DNA from 3 places in the Streptomyces sp. MI02-7b genome. Region 1 is predicted to be linked to each of the others. Evidence: riboswitches for the same ligand, from Rfam matches in the RefSeq annotation. Region 1 holds a riboswitch; each other region holds the start of a gene.

Region 1 (7,287 bases):
GGTGGACATCGTGGGCCACAGCCTCGGCGGGCTCATCGCGCGTTACTACACGCAGCGACTGGGTGGGGACAGCCGGGTGCGCACCGTGATCACCCTCGGCACCCCGCACTCCGGCACTCGTGCCGCGCCCCTGCTGAACCCGCATCCCATCGTCCGGCAGATGCGGCCCAACTCCGACCTGATAGAGGAACTGGCCGAACCCGCGCCCGGCTGCCGTACCCGTTTCGTGGCGTTCTGGAGCGACTGGGACGAGATGATGAGTCCGGTCGAGGCGGCCCGCCTGGACCACCCTGACCTCATCGCCCGCAATGTGCACGTCGCGGGCGTCGGGCATCTGACGATGCCGGTGCACGCGGCCATCGCGGCCGGCATCCGGCAGGCACTGCTCGGGGAGGAACGGGCGTCCGGCGCCGTCGACGCCGCCTGACGGACCTGTGCCCCATAAGCATCGAAACGCCATCGAACACAAGGCATCGTCCTTGCCGGAATCCCGCCGAAGATTGTCGCCGTCGGCCGCAGGGGGATACAGTCGCCGCTAATTCTCCTGCTGCCGAGGCGAAAGAGAAGCGGTGAACGACCGTCACCCGTCGGGGTATGCCCCCGAGTACAACGCCTACGGGCACGAGGGCTATTCCAGCGCCTCGTACCCGTCCGCAGGCGCTGTCCAGACGGATGACGACCCGCTGTTCGGCACGTGCCAGGGTTACCCCGCGTACGACACCGGCACCCAGGCCACCGGCTCGTGGGACACCACCGCGACCGGCTACTGGCAGCCCCCGGACCCCACCGCCGGTTACGGCGACCCCGCCGCGGCGGCCACGGGCACCTGGTACGCACAGCCCGCGGCCGAGACGTACGACTACCCGGCATACGAGCACGCCCCGGTGTACGAGTACCAGGAGCCGGAGCCGGCGCTCCCGCACGAGCCGCTCACCCACGAAACCCTCCCGCACGAGGCCCAGGCGTACGTGCCCCACGCCCGCGAGCCGGAGGCCGGTCCCCACGGGACCGGCATCGAGGACTGGGCCGACGGCGAGGACGCCTACGCGTTCGACGGGCACGACGCCGCGGGCCACGACCTCCACGGCGATGACCTCCACGGCGATGGCCCGCACGGCGCCGAGCCGGAGGAGTACGACTCCGCGCACGACGCCGACGACGCCGGGTACGACGCGGACCCGGACGGCGCACCCGTCCTCCCGCGCCCCCGCGCCGGCAGCCGCCGGCGCCGCCCGGCCCGCCGCTCGGCGCTGCTGACCGTCGCCGTTCCCTCCGTCGCCGTCATGGGCGTCGCGGCCTGCGCCGCCGCCGTGACCGTCACCACAGAAGAGGGCGACACCAGCACGACGCAGGCGGACGGCATCGTCGGTGCCAAGACCCCCACCACCAAGCTCGACCAGCAGCTGGCCGGGGTGAACCGGGACGTCGACGACTTCGCCTCCCGTGCCAGCCGCACCCAGGAGCGGCTGGACATCAAGGAGCGCCAGGCCGCGGAGCGGAAGAAGAAGGCGCAGGAGGCGGCCCGCAAGGAGGCGCTGCGCCCCAAGTTCCTGCTCCCGGTGACCGAGCACGGTCTGAGCGCGTACTTCGGCCAGGCGGGCGTCAACTGGATGTCGGTCCACACGGGCATCGACTTCCCGGTCAGTTACGGCACCCCCGTGATGGCCGCGACCGACGGCACCGTCCGCACGCAGTGGAACAGCGCCTACGGCAACATGGCGATAGTGACCGCGCCGGACGGCACGGAGACCTGGTACTGCCATCTGAGCAGCACCAAGATCCGCTGGGGCAGCGTCAAGGCCGGTGAGGTCATCGCCTATTCCGGCAATTCCGGCAACTCCACCGGACCGCACCTGCACTTCGAGGTGCGCCCCGCGGGCGGCTCGGCGATCGACCCGCTGCCGTGGCTGCTCAAGCACGGCCTCGACCCGCGCTGAGCCCCCTCCCGCAAGACCTCGGACGCCGTGCGGCTCCCTCGCCGGAAGCCGCACCGGCATCCCGGCCCGCTAGAGCTTCTCCACCGGGGCGTAGCGCAGCAGCAGCACCTTCGGCCGCTCGTCGCCGAAGTCGATGGTGGCCTTGGCCTTCTCACCGCTGCCGTCGACCGAGACGACCGTGCCCAGCCCGAACGTGTCGTGGTTGACCCGGTCCCCCACCGTCAGCGCGATGACCGGCCGGTCCTGGGTGCGCCGGGTGGCGAAGCCGGACGGGCCGCCCTTGGACGAGGACCGCGACAGCATCGAGGCCGCCGCTGACACCGAGGCGGATGGTGCCGGGGAGGACCCCGTGCGCCGCCACTCGATGAGCGATTCCGGGATCTCCTCCAGGAAGCGCGAGGGCGGGTTGTACGACGGCTGGCCCCACGCGCTGCGCATGCTCGCCCGCGTCACGTACAGCCGCTGCCGCGCCCGCGTGATGCCGACGTAGGCGAGCCGGCGCTCCTCCTCCAGCTCCTTGGTCTGGCCGAGCGCGCGCATGTGCGGGAAGACCCCGTCCTCCATGCCGGTCAGGAAGACCACCGGGAACTCCAGGCCCTTGGCGGTGTGGAGGGTCATCAGCGTTATGACGCCGCCCCCCTCCTCGTCGTCCGGGATCTGGTCGGAGTCCGCGACGAGAGCGACGCGCTCCAGGAACTCGGCGAGCGTGCCGGGTTCCTCCTCGGTGCGCTCCTGCTCGAACTCCAGGGCCACCGCCGCGAGTTCCTGGAGGTTCTCGACGCGGGTCTCGTCCTGCGGGTCGGTGGATGCCTGGAGCTCGGCCAGGTAGCCCGTGCGCTCCAGCACCGCCTCCAGGACGGTGGCGGGGCCGGCGCCGGAGTCGACGACCGTGCGCAGCTCCTCCAGCAGCTCGTTGAAGCGCTTGACGGCGTTGACCGAGCGGGCGGCCATGCCGAAGGCCTCGTCGACCCGGCGCAGCGCCGCGGGGAAGGAGATCCGCTCGCGCGAGGCCAGGGCGTCGATCATCGCCTCGGCGCGCTCGCCGATGCCGCGCTTGGGGACGTTGAGGATGCGGCGCAGCGGGACGGTGTCCTCGGGGTTGGCGAGCACGCGCAGATAGGCCAGGACGTCCCGGACCTCCTTGCGCTCGTAGAAGCGGACTCCGCCGACGACCTTGTAGGGCAGGCCGACGCGGATGAAGACCTCTTCGAAGACACGGGACTGCGCGTTGGTGCGGTAGAAGACCGCGACCTCGCCGGGCCGCGCGTCGCCCGCGTCGGTGAGCCGGTCGATCTCGTCGGCGATGAACTGCGCCTCGTCGTGCTCCTGGTCGGCGACGTAGCCGGTGATGACCGGGCCCTGGCCGGCCTCCGTCCACAGGTTCTTGGGGCGGCGGGATGCGTTGCGCTCGATGACCGCGTTGGCGGCGGTCAGGATGTTCTGGGTGGAGCGGTAGTTCTGCTCCAGCAGGATCGTGCGCGCCTGGGGGTAGTCCTCCTCGAACTGGAGGATGTTGCGGATGGTGGCGCCGCGGAAGGCGTAGATGCTCTGGTCGGCGTCCCCGACCACGCACAGCTCGGCCGGCCCCTCGCCGCCCTCCTCCGCCTCCCCGGTCCCGACCAGTTCGCGCACCAGGGTGTACTGGGCGTGGTTGGTGTCCTGGTACTCGTCGACCAGGACGTGGCGGAAGCGGCGCCGGTAGTGCTCGGCGACGTCCGGGAAGACCTGGAGCAGGTTGACCGTGGTCATGATGATGTCGTCGAAGTCGAGCGCGTTGGCCTCGCGCAGCCGCGACTGGTACATCGCGTAGGCCTCGGCGAGCTTCTTCTCGAAGGGGTTCTCCGCCTGGTCGGCGAAGGTCTCCTCGTCGATGAGCTCGTTCTTGAGGTTGGAGACCTTGGCACTGAAGGACTTCGGCGGGAACTGCTTGGGGTCCAGGTCCAGGTCGCGGCAGACCAGCGCCATCAGGCGCTTGGAGTCGGCCGCGTCGTAGATGGAGAAGCTGGAGGTGAAGCCGAGCTTCTTGGACTCCCGGCGCAGGATGCGGACGCAGGCGCTGTGGAAGGTGGAGACCCACATCACATTGGCGCGCGGACCGACGAGTTGCTCGACGCGCTCCTTCATCTCGCCGGCGGCCTTGTTGGTGAAGGTGATCGCCAGGATCTGGCCGGGGTGCACCTTGCGGGCGCCCAGCAGGTGGGCGATGCGGTGGGTGAGCACCCGGGTCTTGCCGGAGCCTGCGCCCGCGACGATGAGCAGCGGGGAGCCGGTGTGCTCGACGGCTGCGCGCTGCTGCTCGTTGAGTCCCTCCAGCAGTGCGGCGGGGTCGACGGCGGGGCGCGGCGCGCCGTCCCGGTAGTACGCGTCCCGGTCCGCGGGCGCGTCGAAGCGCCCCTCGAAGAGGTCGTGCGGAACCGCCTCGGCCTCCTCCTCGGGGGGCGGCGGCGGGTGCTCCTCCCTCGGTTCGAAGCCGGCCAGGAAGCTGTCGTCAAAGAGGCTGCTCATCGCCTCCCGAGTCTAGGCGGTGGGACCGACACCGGTGCGCCGCTTCCGGGAGCCCGCGGACGCGGGAGGGGTGGTGGCGCCTGCCGGAGGGGCCGCCGCATTACCACCGGAGGGGCGGGCAACGGCCCGGATGCGTAAAGGTCACGAAATGATTGCGGACAATTCGAACACCAGCCTTCCCAGGAGCCACCCCAGTTGACTAGCGTGCCCCCTCAGGCGGTCCGCACCGAACGGCGGCGACCGAGCCGTCACGGCCGCCTCCGCTGAGTCCGGCGACCGCCGGAGCCGGGGACCCACCACTTTGGGGTGAATCGGTCCGTACGGGCGCACCGCGCGTGTGCCCGGACGACCGTAGGGCGGCCTTCCGAAGCCCGAACCCGACAGCTAACCCGGTAGGCGGTCCACGGAAGGAGCCGTCCGACTTGGCGACGCACCGCAAGCCGCGCCCCCGCATGCTCACCGTCCCCGGCCCGCGCACGGCCGTGGGGCTCACGACCGCCGCTCTGGCGACCGTCACCCTCCTCGGTGAGAGCGCCAGCGCGGCACCCGCCTCCCCCGACAAGCCCTCCATCACCGAGGTCAAGGCCAAGGTGGACGCCCTGTACCACCAGGCCGAGGCGGCCACGGAGCGCTACAACGGCGCCAAGGAGCAGACCGACAGGCAGCGGACGCAGGCCGACCGGCTGCTCGACCAGGTGGCCCGCAAGACGCAGACCCTCAACGACGCCCGCCGCACGATCGGCGAGTACGCCTCCGCCCAGTACCGCGGCGGCGGCCTGGACGGCACGACGACCTTCCTGCTCACCTCGGACCCGCAGCAGTTCCTGGACCAGGCGCACCTGATGGACCGCCTGTCCGAGCGCCAGGAGCACGCGATGGAGGCCTTCCGCACGCAGCAGGAGGCGACCACGCAGAAGCGCACGGAGGCCGTCCAGAGCCTGCAGAAGCTCACCGAGGCGCAGACGCGGCTGGCCACGGAGAAGAGGGCGGTCAAGGAGAAGCTGGCCGCCGCGCAGCGACTGCTCAACACGCTGACCGCCCAGGAGAAGGCGCGGCTGGCCGCCCTGGAGAAGAAGCGCGAGCAGGAGGCCGCCGACAAGGCCCGTGCCATCGCCGCCAAGGAGGAGGCGGCGCGGAAGGCGGCCGGGGGCACCTCGGTCGCGGGGGGCGGTTCGACCACGACCTCGACGGCGTCGGGCAGCTACGCCGCCAAGGCCGAGAAGGCGATCGACTTCGCCCGCGCCCAGATCGGCAAGCCCTACGTGTACGGGGCCACCGGCCCCAACTCCTTCGACTGCTCCGGCCTGACCCAGGGCGCCTGGGCCGCCGCGGGCGTCTCCATCCCCCGCACCACCTACGACCAGGTCGACTTCGGCACCCGCGTCACCGCGGACCAGCTGCAACCCGGCGACCTTGTCTTCTTCTACTCGGACGTGACCCACGTCGGCCTCTACATCGGCGGCGGGCAGATGATCCACGCGCCCCACACGGGCACCGTGGTGAAGATCGCCCCGATCACCGAGATGCCGATCTACGGCTACGCCCGGATGGCCTGAGTCCCCCGCCTCCCCGCTGAGGGACTCAGGTCCAGAGCACCGCGATGAAGATGTTGGCGGTGGTCAGCGCACCCACGGTGCCGAAGGCCGCCGCCGACACCTTCTCGTCGTCGCGCTTGACGTAGACCAGGCCGAGGACGACCACCAGGAAGGCCAGCTTCACGCCGATCTTGAGTGTGTTCACCGGCTGGTCGTCGGCCTGGTCGAGGCCGACCAGCAGCGCCCCGGTGACCAGCATGGTGAGCGCCCCGTGCAGCATGCCCGGCACGAAGCGCGCCTCGCCGCGGCCCACCGCCTTCATCTGGGTGAGGAAGCCGCCGAGCAGGGCGGCGATGCCGATGATGTGCAGGCCGACGACGAGGTTGATGAGTACGTCCACGGCTCAGGACCCTAGCCACGCCCGTATCAGCACTCGGCACCGAGGTGGGCCTCTTCCGGTACATCGGTCACGGCCGGACCGCGAGTGACCAGGTCACCCGTCGAACAGCGGTCATCGGGGATCAGGTAGCGGCCGAATCGGACCAGTCCCGCACACTCCACCGCCCTCCGGCGACGCACAGGTTTAGCGTCCTGCCCCAGGTGGCCGATCCCCACTGCCGGCGGGACTCGTCGTCGGCATCGGCCACCCCCGCCGAAGGTCCGGCGGCGGCGCGGCTCCCCGTCCGTCCGCCGCCGGACCGCGGGCAGCAAGTCCGGCAGCTCGGAAGGAGTGACGGCGCGTGGCGTCGCACAGAAAGCCCAAGGAGCGCACCCTCACCGGCTCCACCGCGCGCACGGCCGCCACCCTCGCCATCGCGGGAGCGGCCTCGGTGACGATGTTCGGTGAGACCGGGCACGCCGAACCCCGGCTGACCACCTCCGAGGCCAAGGCCCGCGTCGACCGGCTCTACCAGGAGGCCGAGGAGGCCACCGAGCGGTACAACGGGGCGAAGGAGAAGGCCGGCACGGTCCAGCACCGGATCGACGACCTGCAGGACGAACTCGCCCGCAGGACCGAGCGCCTCAACCGCACCCGCGACGGACTCGGGTCGATCGCCACCGCCCAGTACCGCAGCGGCGGTGTGGATCCCGCGATGCAGCTCGCCCTGGCCTCCTCGCCCGACCAGTACCTCGAACGGGCCGGGCTGCTGGACCGCATGAGCAGCCGTCAGAACGCCGCGCTGCACGCTCTCGGCTCCCAGCGGCGCGAGATCGAGCAGTTGCGCACGGAGGCCGGGACCGAGCTCGGCGAGCTGCGCCGGTCCCGCGCCGAACTGGCCCGCCACAAGCGCACGGTGCAGGAGCGCCTG
Region 2 (7,287 bases), on a different contig from region 1:
GGCCTGTTCGACGGCGATGCGGGCGGCCAGCGCGGCCCGGGACAGCGCCTCCTGCTCGGTCCTGGTCCGCTCCTGCAGGGCGCGCGCGTAGCCGGAGGCCATCCAGTGCTGCAGCCGGGCGGAGCGGGTGCGGCCCTCGTCGGCCGGCAGCGACGGGTCCAGCGGCGAGTACAGCAGCAGGTAGGCGTCCACGACGCCGAGGATGCGGGGCAGCGACTCGGGGTCCGTGCAGTGCGCGGCCACCAGCGCCGCGCCGATCTCCGCACCGGCGCGCGGGTCGAAGGGCTGGGCGTGCAGGGCCGCCTCCAGCCGCGCGGCGAGCGGGAGCAGGTACTCCTCGAACTCGCCGCGGGTCATGGAGGTGGCGGTGGCCGGATAGATCGCCCGGCTCCAGATGATCGCGAAGCGCCGCAGGCTGTCGGCGGACTCCGGGTCCGGTTCCGGGTCGGGTTCCGTGGCCACGGTCACGCCTTGCGGCCGACGCCCGCGAACCCGCTGAAGACGACCGGGTCGGGCTCGTCGTCGTCCGCGCCGTCCGGCCGCCACAGCGGTGCCGGGACCAGACCGGGTTCGACGAGGTCGAAGCCGTCGAAGAACGTCTCCACCTCGTCCCGTGACCGCATGATCAAGGGTGAACTGGCGCTGCGGTAGACGTTCTGCACCCCCTCGCCCTCCTCGGGCCGGCGCGGGCCGCCCTCCATGGAGGCGTGGGTGAGGACCAGCAGGCTGCCCGGAGCGAGGGCGTCGCGCAGTTCGGCGACGGCCTTGGCCGGATCGTCGGCGTCCTCGAGGAAGTGCAGGACGGCCACCAGCAGCAGCGCCACCGGACGGTCCAGGTCCAGCATCCGGCCGGCCTCCTCGCTGTCCAGGATGTCGCGCGGGGACCGCAGGTCGGCGGCGACGACCACGGCGTCCTCTTTGCCGTCCAGCACGGCGCGGCTGTGCGCGACCGCGACCGGATCGTTGTCGACGTAGAGCACGCGGGCGCCGGGGCTCGCGGCCTGGGCGACCTCGTGGACGTTGCCGAAGGTGGGGATGCCGGAGCCGATGTCGAGGAACTGGGTGACGCCCTCGTTCACCGCGAAGCGCACGGCCCTGCGCATGAAGGCGCGATTGGCCTGCATGATCTTGGGCAGGCCCGGGAAGGCCTCGATCGCCCGTCGCCCCGCCTCCCGGTCGACCTCGAAGTTGTGCGAGCCGCCCAGGTAGTAGTCGTAGATGCGGGACACGCTCGGCACGGACAGGTCGATTCCGTGGGGGGCCCAGGCAGGACGCTCCATCAACGACTCCAGCTCGTCGGGATCAGGACAGCGGGCCGTGCGGACGGCCGCGTGGCTCAGAGGCTACTGATCGTTCGTTCGAGAGGAAACCAGAAATGGAAATATTCGATCCGTTTCGGTCACTCGCCAACGGCAAGTGCCCTGCCCCCGGAATGCGGGGAACAGGGCACATGCTACCGCCGGATGACGGGTGATCAGTGGGCTCAGATGCTGACGCCGTGCGCGCGCAGGTAGGCCAGCGGGTCGATGTCGGAACCGAACGACGCGGTGGTGCGCACCTCGAAGTGCAGGTGCGGGCCGGTGACGTTGCCAGTGGCGCCCGACAGGCCCAGCTGCTGGCCCTCGGAGACGGTCTGGCCGGCCGAGACCGACAGCGAGGACATGTGGGCGTACTGCGAGTACTTGCCGTCGGCGTGCTTGATGACGACCTGGTTGCCGTAGGAGCCGCCCCAGCCCGCGGAGACCACGGTGCCGGACGCGATCGCCTTCACCTTGGTACCGGTGGAGGCGATGAAGTCGACACCGGTGTGGTAGCCCTTCGACCACATGGAACCCGCCTGGTGGTACGGGGTGCCCAGGGTGACGTGGTCCAGCGGGGCCGTGTAGCCGGAGGCGGACGAGGAGGAGGGCTTGGCCGGGGCGGGCGTGCTCGCGGCGGGCTTGTCCGGGAGCGCGACCGTGGCCTTGCCGCTCAGCGCCAGGACCTGTCCGGGGCGGATCAGGTTGGGGTCGGCGCCGATGACGGACCGGTTGGCCGCGTAGAGCTCGTGCCAGCCGCCGGTCACGTCCTGGGCGTCGGCGATCCTGGAGAGGGTGTCGCCGACGACGACCTTGTAGGTGTCGCCGGTGGCGGGCTTGGAGGCCTGCGTGTCCTTCGCCGGGGTGGCGGGGGTGGCGGGCTTGGGGGTGGTGGTACCGGTACCGGCGACGCTCTCCGGGGTGGCCGACGTGTCGGCCATCGCCTTGGTCAGACCGGCCCTGGGGCCGCACACCGGCCAGGCCTGCGGGCCCTGGACGGCCAGCACCTTCTCGGCGACGGCGATCTGCTCGGACTTGGTGGCGAGGTCCGCACGCGCGGCGTACTTGGTCCCGCCGAAACCGGCCCAGGTGCTCTGGGTGAACTGCAGCCCGCCGTAGAAACCGTTACCGGTGTTGATGGCCCAGTTGTTGGTGCTCTCGCAGCTGGCGACCTTGTCCCAGACGCTCACCGGTGCGGCATGGGCGCCGGTGGCGCCGACGACCGGGAGGGCGATCGCGGCACTCGTGGTGCCGGCGAATGCGCCGAGACGGACGAATCGATTGGTCCGCTGACGACGGTGCTTTCCCTTTGCGGGCATGGGGAATTCCTCTCCGACGCCTACGAGGTGAGCTGTCGGGTTCGGGCTGGAGATGCCCGGCCGCTTCGAGGCATGCCGACTAAAGGCACGTCGCTGCGACTTCACCCCAAGCCGTCCCGTGACACGGAACGGCACTTACCTGGGTCCCCCGCTCCTGCCGTGCGGTCTTGTCATCCGGCTTACGAGTGGCGGCAGGATTAGGCGTTCCACTCGGAAGAATTCCCGCCGGCATCCGGCCTGCGGGACTTGGAAGCTAGACGACGCAATCGCGCCCCGGCAAGGTCCCGAATCACAGCAATCCCGGACCGGCAAGTCGATCAATGAATTCCGTGACGTTACGTGAGAAGTGTCCGCTCTGCGTAGGCGAAATAATGACCCCGGGCGAACGGCATTGCACAGGCGGTGAATACGGGGAAGATAAATCGACGCTCGGTGGTTCAAACCTGCCGGAGCGTGTTCGCCGCGTGACACCCATCACGTGCCTATTGCCTACGCATGCACTGTGGATACATATGTCCGCTTACGACCTTCGATGCCGGATAAGGCATGACATGGGCGTTCCAACCCGCCTTCCAGGAAGGCGTCGTGGCGCCCGCACACGTCGTCGTGTCCAGCAGGACAACCGACGACCGGCCCGCGTCGATTCCCGACGGCGTCGCCGCCCTCCGGGACCGGTGACCGCGGCTCTCGCTCCGCGCTCGGCCGCACCGCGAAGGCACGGGCCGACCCCGCGTCCGGCGGCACCTCCCGGGCGGTCCGACCTGCCCCGCGGGCAGGGGCAGGGGACGGTCCGGAACCCGGGTGACACGGCCAAGCCCCAGGGGTAGCCTCCCAATCCCGAACATTTTCTTACATCGACACCTCGACCGGGAGCCCCCGCGTGCCCTACCTCGCCGCCGAAGACCGCTACGCCTCGATGCAGTACCGCCGCACCGGCCGCAGCGGGGTCCTGCTCCCCGCCGTCTCCCTGGGCCTGTGGCACAACTTCGGCGACACCTCGCCGCTGGAGACCCAGCGCGCCGTGCTGCGCCGTGCCGTCGACCGCGGGGTCGTCCACCTCGACCTCGCCAACAACTACGGGCCGCCCGCCGGCTCGGCCGAGGCCAACTTCGGCACCCTCTTCGCCCAGGACCTGCGCCCGTACCGCGACGAGCTGTTCATCGCCAGCAAGGCGGGCTACGACATGTGGCCCGGTCCGTACGGCGAGTGGGGCAGCCGCAAGTACATGCTGGCCTCGCTCGACCAGTCCCTCGGCCGCATGGGCCTGGACTACGTCGACGTCTTCTACTCCCACCGCTTCGACCCCGACACGCCCCTGGAGGAGACCATGGGCGCCCTGGACACCGCGGTCCGCCAGGGCAAGGCGCTGTACGCCGGCATCTCCAACTACCCCGCGGACGCCCACCGCCGGGCCACCGAGATCCTGCGCGAGCTCGGCACCCCGCTGCTGATCCACCAGGCCGCCTACAGCCTCCTGCAGCGAAGCCCCGAGGCCGGCGTCCTCGACGCCGTCGGCGAGACCGAGACCGCCCTGATCGCCTACTCACCCCTCGCCCAGGGCCAGCTGACCGACCGTTACCTCGACGGCGTCCCCGCGGACTCCCGTATGGCCCTCGGCCACTTCCTCAAGCGCGACGCCCTCACCGACGAGAAGCTCACGCTGCTCCACGCCCTCAACAAGCTTGCCGGCGAACGCGGCCAGACCCTCGCGCAGCTGGCCCTCACCTGGGTCCTGCGCGACCCGCGCGTCGTCTCCGTCCTCATCGGCGCGAGCAGCGTGGCCCAGCTCGACCAGAACCTCGCCGCCCTCGACGCCGCGCCCCTCACCGAGGCCGAACTCACCGAGATCGACCGCCTGTCGGCGCAGGCCGGCGTCGAGATCCCGTAGGTCCCCCGGGCCTCGGCCGCCCCGGAGGTCCTGGCCGCCGTCAGGACCTCCGGAGACGCTCCTCCAGAGCCGCCCTGACGCCGGGCCACTCGTCCTGGAGGACGGAGTAGTACGCGCTGTCGCGCACGGTGCCGTCGGTCGCGGGAACGTGCGCGCGGCGGACGCCCTCGAAGCGTCCGCCGATGCGCTCGATCGCGGCGCGCGAGCGGGCGTTGCGGGCATCGGTCTTGAGCGTGACGCGCAGCACGCCCCAGGTCTCGAAGGCGTGCGTGAGCAGCAGGAGCTTGGCCTCGGTGTTGCTGGGGGTGCGCTGGGCGGAGGCGGACAGCCAGGTGCTGCCGATCTCGGCGACCGTGGGCACCCCGTCCGGGCGCGGTGCGGTGCGCCCCGCGGGCCGGGCCGGCGTGGCGGTCCAGTAGTCGAGGTCCAGGAAGCGCGTCGAGCCGATCAGGGTGTCGCGCGCGATGTCGACCACGGCGAACGGGAGAGCGGCGCCGGTGGCCTGGTCCGCCAGTGCCCCCTGGATGTACCGCTCCATCGCGGGCAGGTCGTCCGGCACCAAGGTGAATCCATAGGTGTCGCGGGACTCCTGGGCGGCGCGCAGCAGCCCGTCCGCGTGGTCCGCGGTGAGCGGCTCCAGGCGGACGTACCCGCCTCGCAAGGTCACGGTTTCCGGCATGCCCCGGATGCTATGCGCACCGCCGCGCGGCTGGTCAACTGCGTGTCCCGCGCGGGGCGCGGTCGGGAGTGGCGAGCGGGGATGTGAAAATGTCGGCATGAGCAACAACGACGTGTACTTCGACATCACGATCGACGGCGAGCCCGCCGGACGGATCGTCTTCACCCTCTTCGACGACGTGGTGCCCAAGACCGCGCGGAACTTCCGCGAGCTCGCCACCGGCGAGAACGGCTTCGGCTACGAGGGCTCGCACTTCCACCGCGTCATCCCGGACTTCATGCTCCAGGGCGGTGACTTCACCGCCGGCAACGGCACCGGCGGCAAGAGCATCTACGGCGCCAAGTTCGCCGACGAGAACTTCCAGCTCAAGCACACCAAGCCGGGCCAGCTGTCGATGGCCAACGCGGGCCCGAACACCAACGGCTCGCAGTTCTTCATCACGACCATCGTCACCGACTGGCTGGACAACAAGCACGTCGTCTTCGGCGAGGTCGTCGAGGGCATGGACGTGGTCAAGAAGATCGAGTCGCTCGGCTCGCGCAGCGGCACCACCAGTGCCCGCATCGAGATCGCGAAGTCCGGCACCGTCGCCTGACCCACGTCCCGCCGCCCGGCACCCGGGCCGCCCCGCGCGGCCTCCGGTGCCGGGCGCCCGGCTTTCCCGGTCCCGGTCCGCGACCGGCCCCCGTCCCGGCCGAACCGCGGGCGGCGTACGATCCCCATCGGCGCTGCTCACCGCTGGTGCGCGCGCCGACCAGTCCGGGCGCCTGGCGGCACGCCGGGCGCCGTACGACGGAAAGGAACGACCACGATGTCCGCGGAGAGGAACTGGGGCGGCAACATCGCCTTCCACGCGCGGCGGCTCCACAGCCCGGAGTCCGTCGGCGCACTGCAGGAGATCGTGGCCCGCTCCGAGCGCATCCGGCCGCTGGGCACCCGGCACTCCTTCAGCACCGTCGCGGACACGGACGGCGACCACGTCTCCACCGCGGCGCTGCCGCCCGTGGTCGACGTCGACAGCGCCGCGCGCACCGCGACCGTGAGCTCGGGCCTGCGTTTCGGCGAGATCGCCGGGACCATCGACCGGGCGGGTTTCGCGCTGCACAACCTCGGCTCGCTGCCGCACATCTCCGTGGCCGGCGCGTGCGCCACCGGCACCCACGGCTCGGGGACCGCGAACGCGTGCCTGGCGGGGGCCGTCCGCGCGCTCAACATGGTCACCGCCGACGGCGAGCAGGTCGAGGTCCGCCGCGGCGACCCGGACTTCGAGGGCTCCGTCGTCTCCCTCGGCGCGCTCGGCATCGTCACGCACCTGACGCTGGACCTGCTGCCCGCCTTCTCCGTGCGGCAGTGGGTGTACGACGACATGCCGCGCGAGGAGCTGGGGCGGAACTTCGCCGAGGTGATGTCCGCCGGGTACAGCGTGTCCGCCTTCACGCGCTGGCAGGACCCCGTGCTGGAGCAGGTGTGGCTCAAGGAGCGCGTCGAGGACCCCTCGGCGCCCCCCGCCCCGGCGCCACGCGAGTGGTACGGCGCCGTCCTGGCCGACGGCCCCCGCCATCCCGTCCCGGGCATGCCCGCCGCGCACTGCACTCCGCAGAACGGCGACGTCGGCTCCTGGTACGAGCGGCTGCCGCACTTCCGGATGGAGTTCACGCCCAGCAGCGGCGAGGAGATCCAGTCGGAGTACTTCGTGGACCGCGCGGACGCCCCGGCGGCGTTCGACGCCCTGTGGGAGGTGCGCGAGCACTTCGCGCCCGCCGTGCAGATCGGCGAGATCCGCGCCATCGCGGCCGACGAGCTGTGGCTGAGCCCCGCGTTCGGGCGCGACAGCGTCGCCTTCCACTTCACCTGGATCCCCGACACCGCGGCGGTCCTGCCCGCCCTCAAGGCGATCGAGCAGGCGCTGCGCCCGTTCTCCGCCCGCCCGCACTGGGGCAAGCTCTTCACCACCCCGGCCGCCGACCTCCCGGCGCTCTACCCGCGCTACGACGACTTCCGCGCGCTCGCCGCGCGCCGGGACCCCAACGGCACCTTCCGCAACGACTACCTGCGGGAGTTCTTCCCCGGCCGCTGACCGGCAGGCGGCCCGGCCGGGGCCGC
Region 3 (7,287 bases), on a different contig from region 1:
CTTGGCCTGGGCGGCGTTGTCGCTGGAGCGGATGATCGAGATGACCTCGTCGATGTCGACGAGCGCGACCAGCAGGCCCTCGACCAGCTGGAGGCGGTCGCGGCGCTTGCCGCGGCGGAACTCGCTGCGCCTGCGGACCACCTCGAAGCGGTGGTCGAGGTAGACCTCCAGCAGTTCCTTCAGGCCCAGCGTGAGCGGCTGGCCGTCGACCAGGGCCACGTTGTTGATGCCGAAGGACTCCTCCATCGGCGTCAGCTTGTAGAGCTGCTCCAGGACGGCCTCCGGGTGGAAGCCGTTCTTGACCTCGATCACCAGCCGCAGCCCGTGCTCGCGGTCCGTGAGGTCCTTGACGTCGGCGACGCCCTGCAGCCGCTTGGCGCCGACCAGGTCCTTGATCTTGGCGATGACCTTCTCCGGGCCGACCGTGAACGGCAGCTCGGTCACGACCAGGCCCTTGCGGCGGGCCGTGACGTCCTCCACCGAGACCGTCGCGCGGATCTTGAAGGTGCCGCGCCCGCTCTCGTACGCGTCCCGGATGCCGTCCATGCCGACGATGCGGCCGCCGGTCGGCAGGTCGGGGCCCGGCACGTGGCGCATCAGCGTCTCGAGGTCCGCGTTCGGGTACCGGATCAGGTGGCGGGCGGCCGAGATGACCTCGCCGAGATTGTGCGGAGGCATGTTGGTCGCCATGCCGACCGCGATCCCCGAGGCGCCGTTGACCAGCAGGTTCGGGTACGCGGCGGGCAGGGCGACCGGCTCCTGCTCCTGGCCGTCGTAGTTCGGCGCGAAGTCGACGGTGTCCTCGTCGATCGACTCGACCATCAGCATCGCGGCCGGGGCCGTGCGGCACTCGGTGTACCGCATGGCGGCCGGTGGGTCGTCGTTGCCGAGCGAGCCGAAGTTGCCGTGGCCGTCGACCAGCGGCACCCGCATCGAGAACGGCTGCGCCATGCGCACCAGGGCGTCGTAGATCGAGGCGTCGCCGTGCGGATGGAGCTTGCCCATCACCTCGCCGACGACGCGGGCGCACTTCACGAAGCCGCGTTCGGGACGCAGCCCCATCTCGTTCATCTGGTACACGATGCGGCGGTGCACCGGCTTGAGCCCGTCGCGGGCGTCGGGAAGCGCACGCGAGTAGATGACCGAGTAGGCGTACTCGAGGAAGGACCCCTGCATCTCGTCGACGACGTCGATGTCGAGGATCCGCTCCTCGAAATCGTCCGGCGGCGGGGTCTTCGTGGTGCGGCGGGCCATCAGGGCGCTGCTCCTTCGGCTGGACCTCATCGGGTGTGGACACGTGACTGACGCGGACCATTGTGGACCGCCCCGCCGACAGCCCGGACCACCCCCCGGCTCCTGCGCGCCGGTGACGGGAACTTCGCAGGCTGTTTGTCCGCTGCCTAGAGTGGCAGGTCTAGGCACGAAACAACGAGTACGCGACGGGAAGGACAGCTTGCCCATGGGTCACACGGCCACGCCGGAGGCAGAATCCGGCGGCCTCACCGCGACCGAGCACCGCCTGGCCAACGGCCTGCGTGTGGTGCTCTCCGAGGACCACCTCACCCCGGTCGCCGCGGTCTGCCTCTGGTACGACGTCGGTTCCCGTCACGAGGTGAAGGGCCGTACCGGACTCGCCCACCTCTTCGAGCACTTGATGTTCCAGGGATCGGCGAACGTCAAGGGCAACGGCCACTTCGAACTGGTCCAGGCCGCAGGCGGCTCGCTCAACGGCACCACGAGCTTCGAGCGGACCAACTACTTCGAGACCATGCCGGCCCACCAGTTGGAGCTGGCCCTGTGGCTCGAGGCCGACCGCATGGGCAGCCTGCTGTCCGCGCTGGACCAGGAGAGCCTGGACAACCAGCGCGACGTGGTGAAGAACGAGCGCCGTCAGCGGTACGACAATGTGCCCTACGGCACGGCGTTCGAGCGGCTGACCGCCATGGCGTACCCCGACGGGCACCCGTACCACCACACGCCCATCGGCTCGATGGCCGACCTGGACGCCGCCTCCCTGGAGGACGCGCGCGCCTTCTTCCGGACGTACTACGCCCCGAACAACGCCGTCCTCGCGGTGGTCGGCGACATCGACCCGGAGCAGACGCTCGCCTGGATCGAGAAGTACTTCGGCACCATCGCGTCCCACGACGGCAAGCCGGCGCCGCGCGACGGTTCACTCCCTGGAGTGATCGGCGGGCAACTCCGCGAGGTCGTCGAGGAGGACGTACCCTCCCGTGCCCTCATGGCCGCCTACCGGCTGCCGAAGGACGGCACCCGCGAGGCCGACGCCGCCGACCTGGCACTCACGATCCTCGGCGGCGGGGAGTCCTCCCGGCTCCACAACCGGCTGGTCCGCCGGGACCGCAGCGCGGTCGCGGCCGGCTTCGGCCTGCTGCGGCTGGCCGGGGCACCCTCGCTCGGCTGGCTGGACGTGAAGACCTCCAGCGGGGTCGAGGTGCCCGACATCGAGGCCGCCGTCGACGAGGAGCTGGCCCGCTTCGCCGAAGAGGGCCCGACACCGGAGGAGATGGAGCGGGCCCAGGCCCAGCTGGAGCGCGAATGGCTGGACCGGCTGGCCACGGTCGGCGGCCGGGCCGACGAACTGTGCCGCTACAGCGTGCTGTTCGGCAGCCCGCAGCTGGCGCTGACCGCGGTCAAGCGGGTCCTGGAGGTCACCGCCGACGAGGTGCGTGACGTCGCCGCGGCCACGCTGCGGCCGGACAACCGGGCCGTGCTCGTCTACGAGCCCACGGGCTCCGCGGCGGCCTCCGGCGAGGACTTCGACGAGGACGAGGAGGGCGCGGACCAGTGACCGACGTCCACAGCACCATGACGTTCCACCCGCAGCCCCGGCCGGGGGAGCCCAAGCCCTGGGACTTCCCGGCCCCCGAGCGGTCCCAGCTGCCCAACGGGCTGACCGTGCTGCGCAGCCATCGCCCCGGCCAGAAGGTCGTCGCCGTCGAGGTGCTGCTCGCGGCGCCGCTCGACGCCGAGCCCGAGGGCCTGGACGGCGTCGCCACGATCATGGCCCGCGCCCTGTCGGAGGGCACCGACAAGCTCACCGCGGAGGAGTTCGCCGCCGAGATGGAGCGCTGCGGCGCCACCCTCGACGCGCACGCCGACCACCCCGGCGTCCGGGTCTCGCTGGAGGTCCCCGCCTCGCGCCTCGACAAGGCCCTCGGCCTGATCGCCGACGCGCTGCGCGCCCCGGCGTTCCCGGAGAGCGAGATCGAGCGCCTGGTCGGCAACCGCCTCGACGAGATCCCCCACGAGCTCGCCAACCCGGCGCGGCGGGCCGCCATGGCGCTGTCCAAGGAGCTCTTCCCCGCCGAAATGCGCTGCTCCCGGCCCCGCCAGGGCTCGGAGGAGACCGTCGCCCGGATCGACGCGGCGTCCGTCCGCGCCTTCTACGACGCGCACGTACGGCCGTCCACCGCGACCGCGGTCGTGGTCGGCGACCTCACCGGGATCGACCTCGACGCGCTGCTCGGCAGCACCCTGGGGGAGTGGAGCGGCAAGCCCGCCGAGCGCCGCCCGCTGCCCGCGATCACCGCGGACGACACCGCCCGCGTGATCATCGTCGACCGGCCCGGCTCGGTGCAGACCCAGGTGCTCATCGGTCGTACCGGCTCGGACCGGCACGACCCGGTCTGGGCGGCCCAGGTGCTCGGCACGTACTGCCTCGGCGGCACGCTGACCTCGCGCCTGGACCGCGTGCTGCGGGAGGAGAAGGGCTACACCTACGGCGTCCGCGCCTTCGGGCAGGTCCTGCTCTCCACGCCGGAGGGAACCGGTGTCTCGCTGCTCGGCATCAGCGGCTCGGTGGCGACCGACGTCACCGCGCCCGCGCTGGCCGACACCTGGCAGGTGCTGCGCACCCTGGCGGCGGAGGGCCTCACCGACGAGGAGCGGGACGTCGCCGTCCAGAACCTCGTGGGCGTCGCGCCGCTGCGCTACGAGACGGCCTCGGCCGTCGCCGGCACCTTCGCCGACCAGGTCGAGCAGTTCCTGCCCGACGACTTCCAGGCGCGGCTGTACGAGCGCCTGGCGGCCACCGGCACCGTCGAGGCCACGGCCGCGGCCGTGGCCGCGTTCCCGCTGGACCGGCTCGTGGTCGTGCTGGTCGGTGACGCCACCGCGATCGGCGACCCGGTCCGCGACCTCGGCATCGGCCCCGTGACGGTCGTCACGGGCGCCTGACGACCGCCCGCCCGCACCGCGGCCCCGGACGCCCCTGCGGCGGCCGGGGCCGCGTGCTGTCACCCGCGGGCGCGGACTCAGGGTGCGAGCCGTGTGGCGGCCATGTTGATCCTCATGCCGCACGGGAGCCGCCCGTCGGGGCCGGCCAGGGCGGCCGCGCGGCCGAGGAACTCGGCGCGCAGGTCGGCTGTCGGCTCCTCGCCGAGGACCTCCATGTCGTAGTACGTCGAGGTCAGTGCGGACCAGACCTCCAAGGGCGTGCCGTCCATGCCGATGACCACGGTCCGCCACGACACCGGCGCGAACCCGAGCGGTCCCAGGAGCGCGTCCAGCCCCTCCCGCCCGCGCGTCCTGCGGTCGCCGAGCCGCGGCAGGCGACGCTCGGGCGCAGCCGCCTTGAAGTGCGGCACGGCCAGCGTCAGGAAGAGGTCCACTCCCTCGCCGGGGACGGGGCCGCCGCCGACGGCGACGGCCAGTGCGCCGCCCGGGGCGAGCACCCTCGCCGCCTCGGCGCACACCTGGTCGGGGTCCGACATGAGCATGAGCGCCATGTGCGACACCACGGCGTCGAAGGAGCCGTCGGCGAAGGGCAGCTCCTGGGCGCGCCCCTGCCGCAGATCGGCGCCCGCCAGCCCGGGCCGCCGACGGGCGAGGGCCAGTTCGCCCTCCGACAGGTCGATGCCGGCCAGGACCCCGGCCCCGTGCCCGGCGAGCAACTCCAGGAGCGCGCCGTCCGCGCAGCCCAGGTCCAGGACGCGGCGGGCACCGCGGATGTGCTCGGCCAGCACCTGGTGGGTCGTGCGCCCGTCCCGGGTGAGGGCCCCCTCGACCCCGGCCGACTGGAGGCCGGGGTTCCGGTCGTGGAAGGCGCGCAGGAAATCCTCGGCGGTGCGGGTGGCGGGCGTCGTCGCCCCTGATGTCGTGGTCACGCGGGGACCCTACGCAGGGGGACGCGCGCCCCGGCGTCCCTCCGGCGGACCCGGAGGGTGACTCCGGTCACGTGTCCGGGGGCGGTGGCCGGCCGTCGGCCGGGCGGGTGGACGGGAGCGGCAGTGGGGGGCTCGGGACGTGCGGGGAACTGCGGTTTTGTCATCCAGGGGGCGGTTGGGACCGGTTGGGGGCCGGTGTGGCATCCCGCACAAAAGGCCGGATTTTTTTGGAACGGCCGCGGGGGCGCGGTTAGCGTCCTCGGGTTGTCCGGCGGAATCAGCCGCCTCCCGCGGCACCGGAGCAACGATCGCCGAGTCCCCGTCGGGCGTGAGCCTGGGGAGCCGGGGACCCATGTGAGTCGTCCCCTGGGGTGAATCGGGCCCGTCCCTGACCGGGGCGCCCGTAGGAGACCTTCCTGCTCCGAACCCGTCAGCTAACCCGGTAGGCGAGAAGGAAGGAAAGGATCTCCGCCTGCCCATGGCGTTCACCATACGTACCACCGTCGCCTGCGCCGCCGCGCTCACCGCCGTCACCGCCGGCACGCTCACCGCCTCCGCGCAGGCCGCGGAGGCCGAGCGGTCCGCGTTCGCCAAGTGCGCCGCCGTCAGCGGCGACATGGCGGCCCGCCTCGCCGAGCAGGCGGAAGCCCAGCACAGGGCGGCGGTCTCGGCGGCGAAGAAGCGGCACGCGGCACACGTCGCGCACGTGGCGAAGGTGCGGGCCGCCAAGAAGGCCGCGGCCGCCAGGGCCGCGAAGGAGGCCGCGGCCGCCGCCAGGGCCCGTGTCCGGGCCGCGGCCCGCGACGGCGCCGCGCACGCCTCGCGCTCCCGCGCCCGCACGTCCCTGACCTCCTGGATGCTGCCGGTGCACGGCGCCATCGGCACCCCGTACCACGCGACCAGCAGCCTGTGGTCGTCCGGCTACCACACGGGCGTGGACTTCCAGGCGGCCGTCGGCACCCCGGTGCACGCCGCCGGCGCCGGCACGGTCGTCGAGGCCGGATGGGGCGGCAGTTACGGCAACAACGTCGTGATCCGGCACGCGGACGGCATGTACACCCAGTACGGCCACCTGTCCTCGATCGGCGTCTCGGTTGGCCAGACGGTCTCCGCCGGCACGCGGATCGGCCTGTCGGGCGCCACGGGCAATGTGACCGGCCCGCACCTGCACTTCGAGGCCCGGACCACCCCTGCGTACGGCTCCGACGTGGACCCGGTGGCGTATCTGCGCTCCCACGGCGTCCTCTTCTGACCTTTCCGGTCTTCCTGGTCTTGCCGGTCTTTCCGGTCTTCCCGGCCTTCGCGGCCGCCCGGTCCACCTCCCTCCCCCCACCCGAAGGCCCCGGCTCCCCCCGCCGGGGCCTTCGGCATGCCCGGAGCTGTGTCCAAAAACGCTCCATGAATTCAGGACCGCCGCCGGAATCGACGGCGTGCTGGAATAGAGTCGCCACAGAAACGCCGGCATCTGCGTTACGCGGTAATTAAGCGGCAGCCGTCGGCAGGCAAGGAGAGGAAACCGGCGATGTGGGACCGGACGTGAACGGGACGGGCGGCGCGGAGCGCCGGATTTCGGCCCAGGCGGTGTGCACGGCGATCCGTGACGACATCATCAGCGGGCACTTCGCGCCGGGCACCCGGCTGACCGAGGAGCAGCTCGCCAAGCGCTACGGGGTGTCGCGGGTCCCGGTCCGCGAGGCGCTGCGGACCCTGGAGTCCGAGGGCTTCGTCCGCACCCGCAGGCACGCCGGCGCGTCCGTGGCCGAGCCCACCGACCAGGAGGCCGCGGACCTGCTGGAGATCCGCGGCCTGCTGGAGCCGCTGGGTGCCGCGCGCGCCGCCCAGCGGCGCACCGAGGCGCACGTCAAGGTGCTGCGCGGGTTGGTGCGGCTCGGGCAGGAGCGTTCCGCGCAGGGGCAGTTGTCCGATCTGCCGGCGCTGGACGGCTGGTTCCACGAGACGCTGGCGCAGGCTTCCGGGAGTCCCACGCTGGTCGCGCTGCTGACGCAGCTGCGGCACAAGATCGCCTGGGTGTACGCGGTGGACTCGCCGGGCCGCGCGGCGGAGTCCTGGGAGGAGCACGGAACGGTCGTGGACGCCGTCGCCCGCGGGGACGCCGAGCGCGCCCGCACGGCGATGGCCGACCACGTGGAGCGCGCCA

What was found. A riboswitch is a leader RNA that binds a small molecule or an ion and turns the genes downstream of it on or off. The one in region 1 is predicted to bind cyclic di-AMP.
Positions count from the first base shown of each region.
Region 2: linked by a shared signal. The riboswitch ahead of PV364_RS04240 (transglycosylase family protein) and the one ahead of PV364_RS05720 (NlpC/P60 family protein) in region 1 are both predicted to bind cyclic di-AMP.
Region 3: linked by a shared signal. The riboswitch ahead of PV364_RS08520 (M23 family metallopeptidase) and the one ahead of PV364_RS05720 (NlpC/P60 family protein) in region 1 are both predicted to bind cyclic di-AMP.

Region 1 is NZ_JARAWX010000003.1:223,460-230,746, reverse strand. Features, by position in the region: gene PV364_RS05735 (esterase/lipase family protein) at 1-427, shown strand, start outside; gene PV364_RS05730 (M23 family metallopeptidase) at 570-1,937, shown strand; gene pcrA (DNA helicase PcrA) at 2,007-4,442, opposite strand; cyclic di-AMP (ydaO/yuaA leader) riboswitch at 4,694-4,857, shown strand; gene PV364_RS05720 (NlpC/P60 family protein) at 4,865-5,998, shown strand; gene PV364_RS05715 (hypothetical protein) at 6,024-6,377, opposite strand; gene PV364_RS05710 (NlpC/P60 family protein) at 6,718-7,287, shown strand, end outside.
Region 2 is NZ_JARAWX010000002.1:442,053-449,339, reverse strand. Features, by position in the region: gene PV364_RS04250 (putative bifunctional diguanylate cyclase/phosphodiesterase) at 1-462, opposite strand, end outside; gene PV364_RS04245 (SAM-dependent methyltransferase) at 465-1,280, opposite strand; gene PV364_RS04240 (transglycosylase family protein) at 1,484-2,617, opposite strand; cyclic di-AMP (ydaO/yuaA leader) riboswitch at 2,622-2,831, opposite strand; gene PV364_RS04235 (hypothetical protein) at 3,164-3,295, shown strand; gene PV364_RS04230 (aldo/keto reductase) at 3,498-4,505, shown strand; gene PV364_RS04225 (GNAT family protein) at 4,546-5,184, opposite strand; gene PV364_RS04220 (peptidylprolyl isomerase) at 5,282-5,779, shown strand; gene PV364_RS04215 (D-arabinono-1,4-lactone oxidase) at 5,996-7,261, shown strand.
Region 3 is NZ_JARAWX010000004.1:356,835-364,121, reverse strand. Features, by position in the region: gene PV364_RS08540 (DNA topoisomerase IV subunit A) at 1-1,254, opposite strand, end outside; gene PV364_RS08535 (pitrilysin family protein) at 1,460-2,812, shown strand; gene PV364_RS08530 (M16 family metallopeptidase) at 2,830-4,200, shown strand; gene PV364_RS08525 (class I SAM-dependent methyltransferase) at 4,278-5,129, opposite strand; cyclic di-AMP (ydaO/yuaA leader) riboswitch at 5,429-5,593, shown strand; gene PV364_RS08520 (M23 family metallopeptidase) at 5,608-6,381, shown strand; gene PV364_RS08515 (GntR family transcriptional regulator) at 6,654-7,287, shown strand, end outside.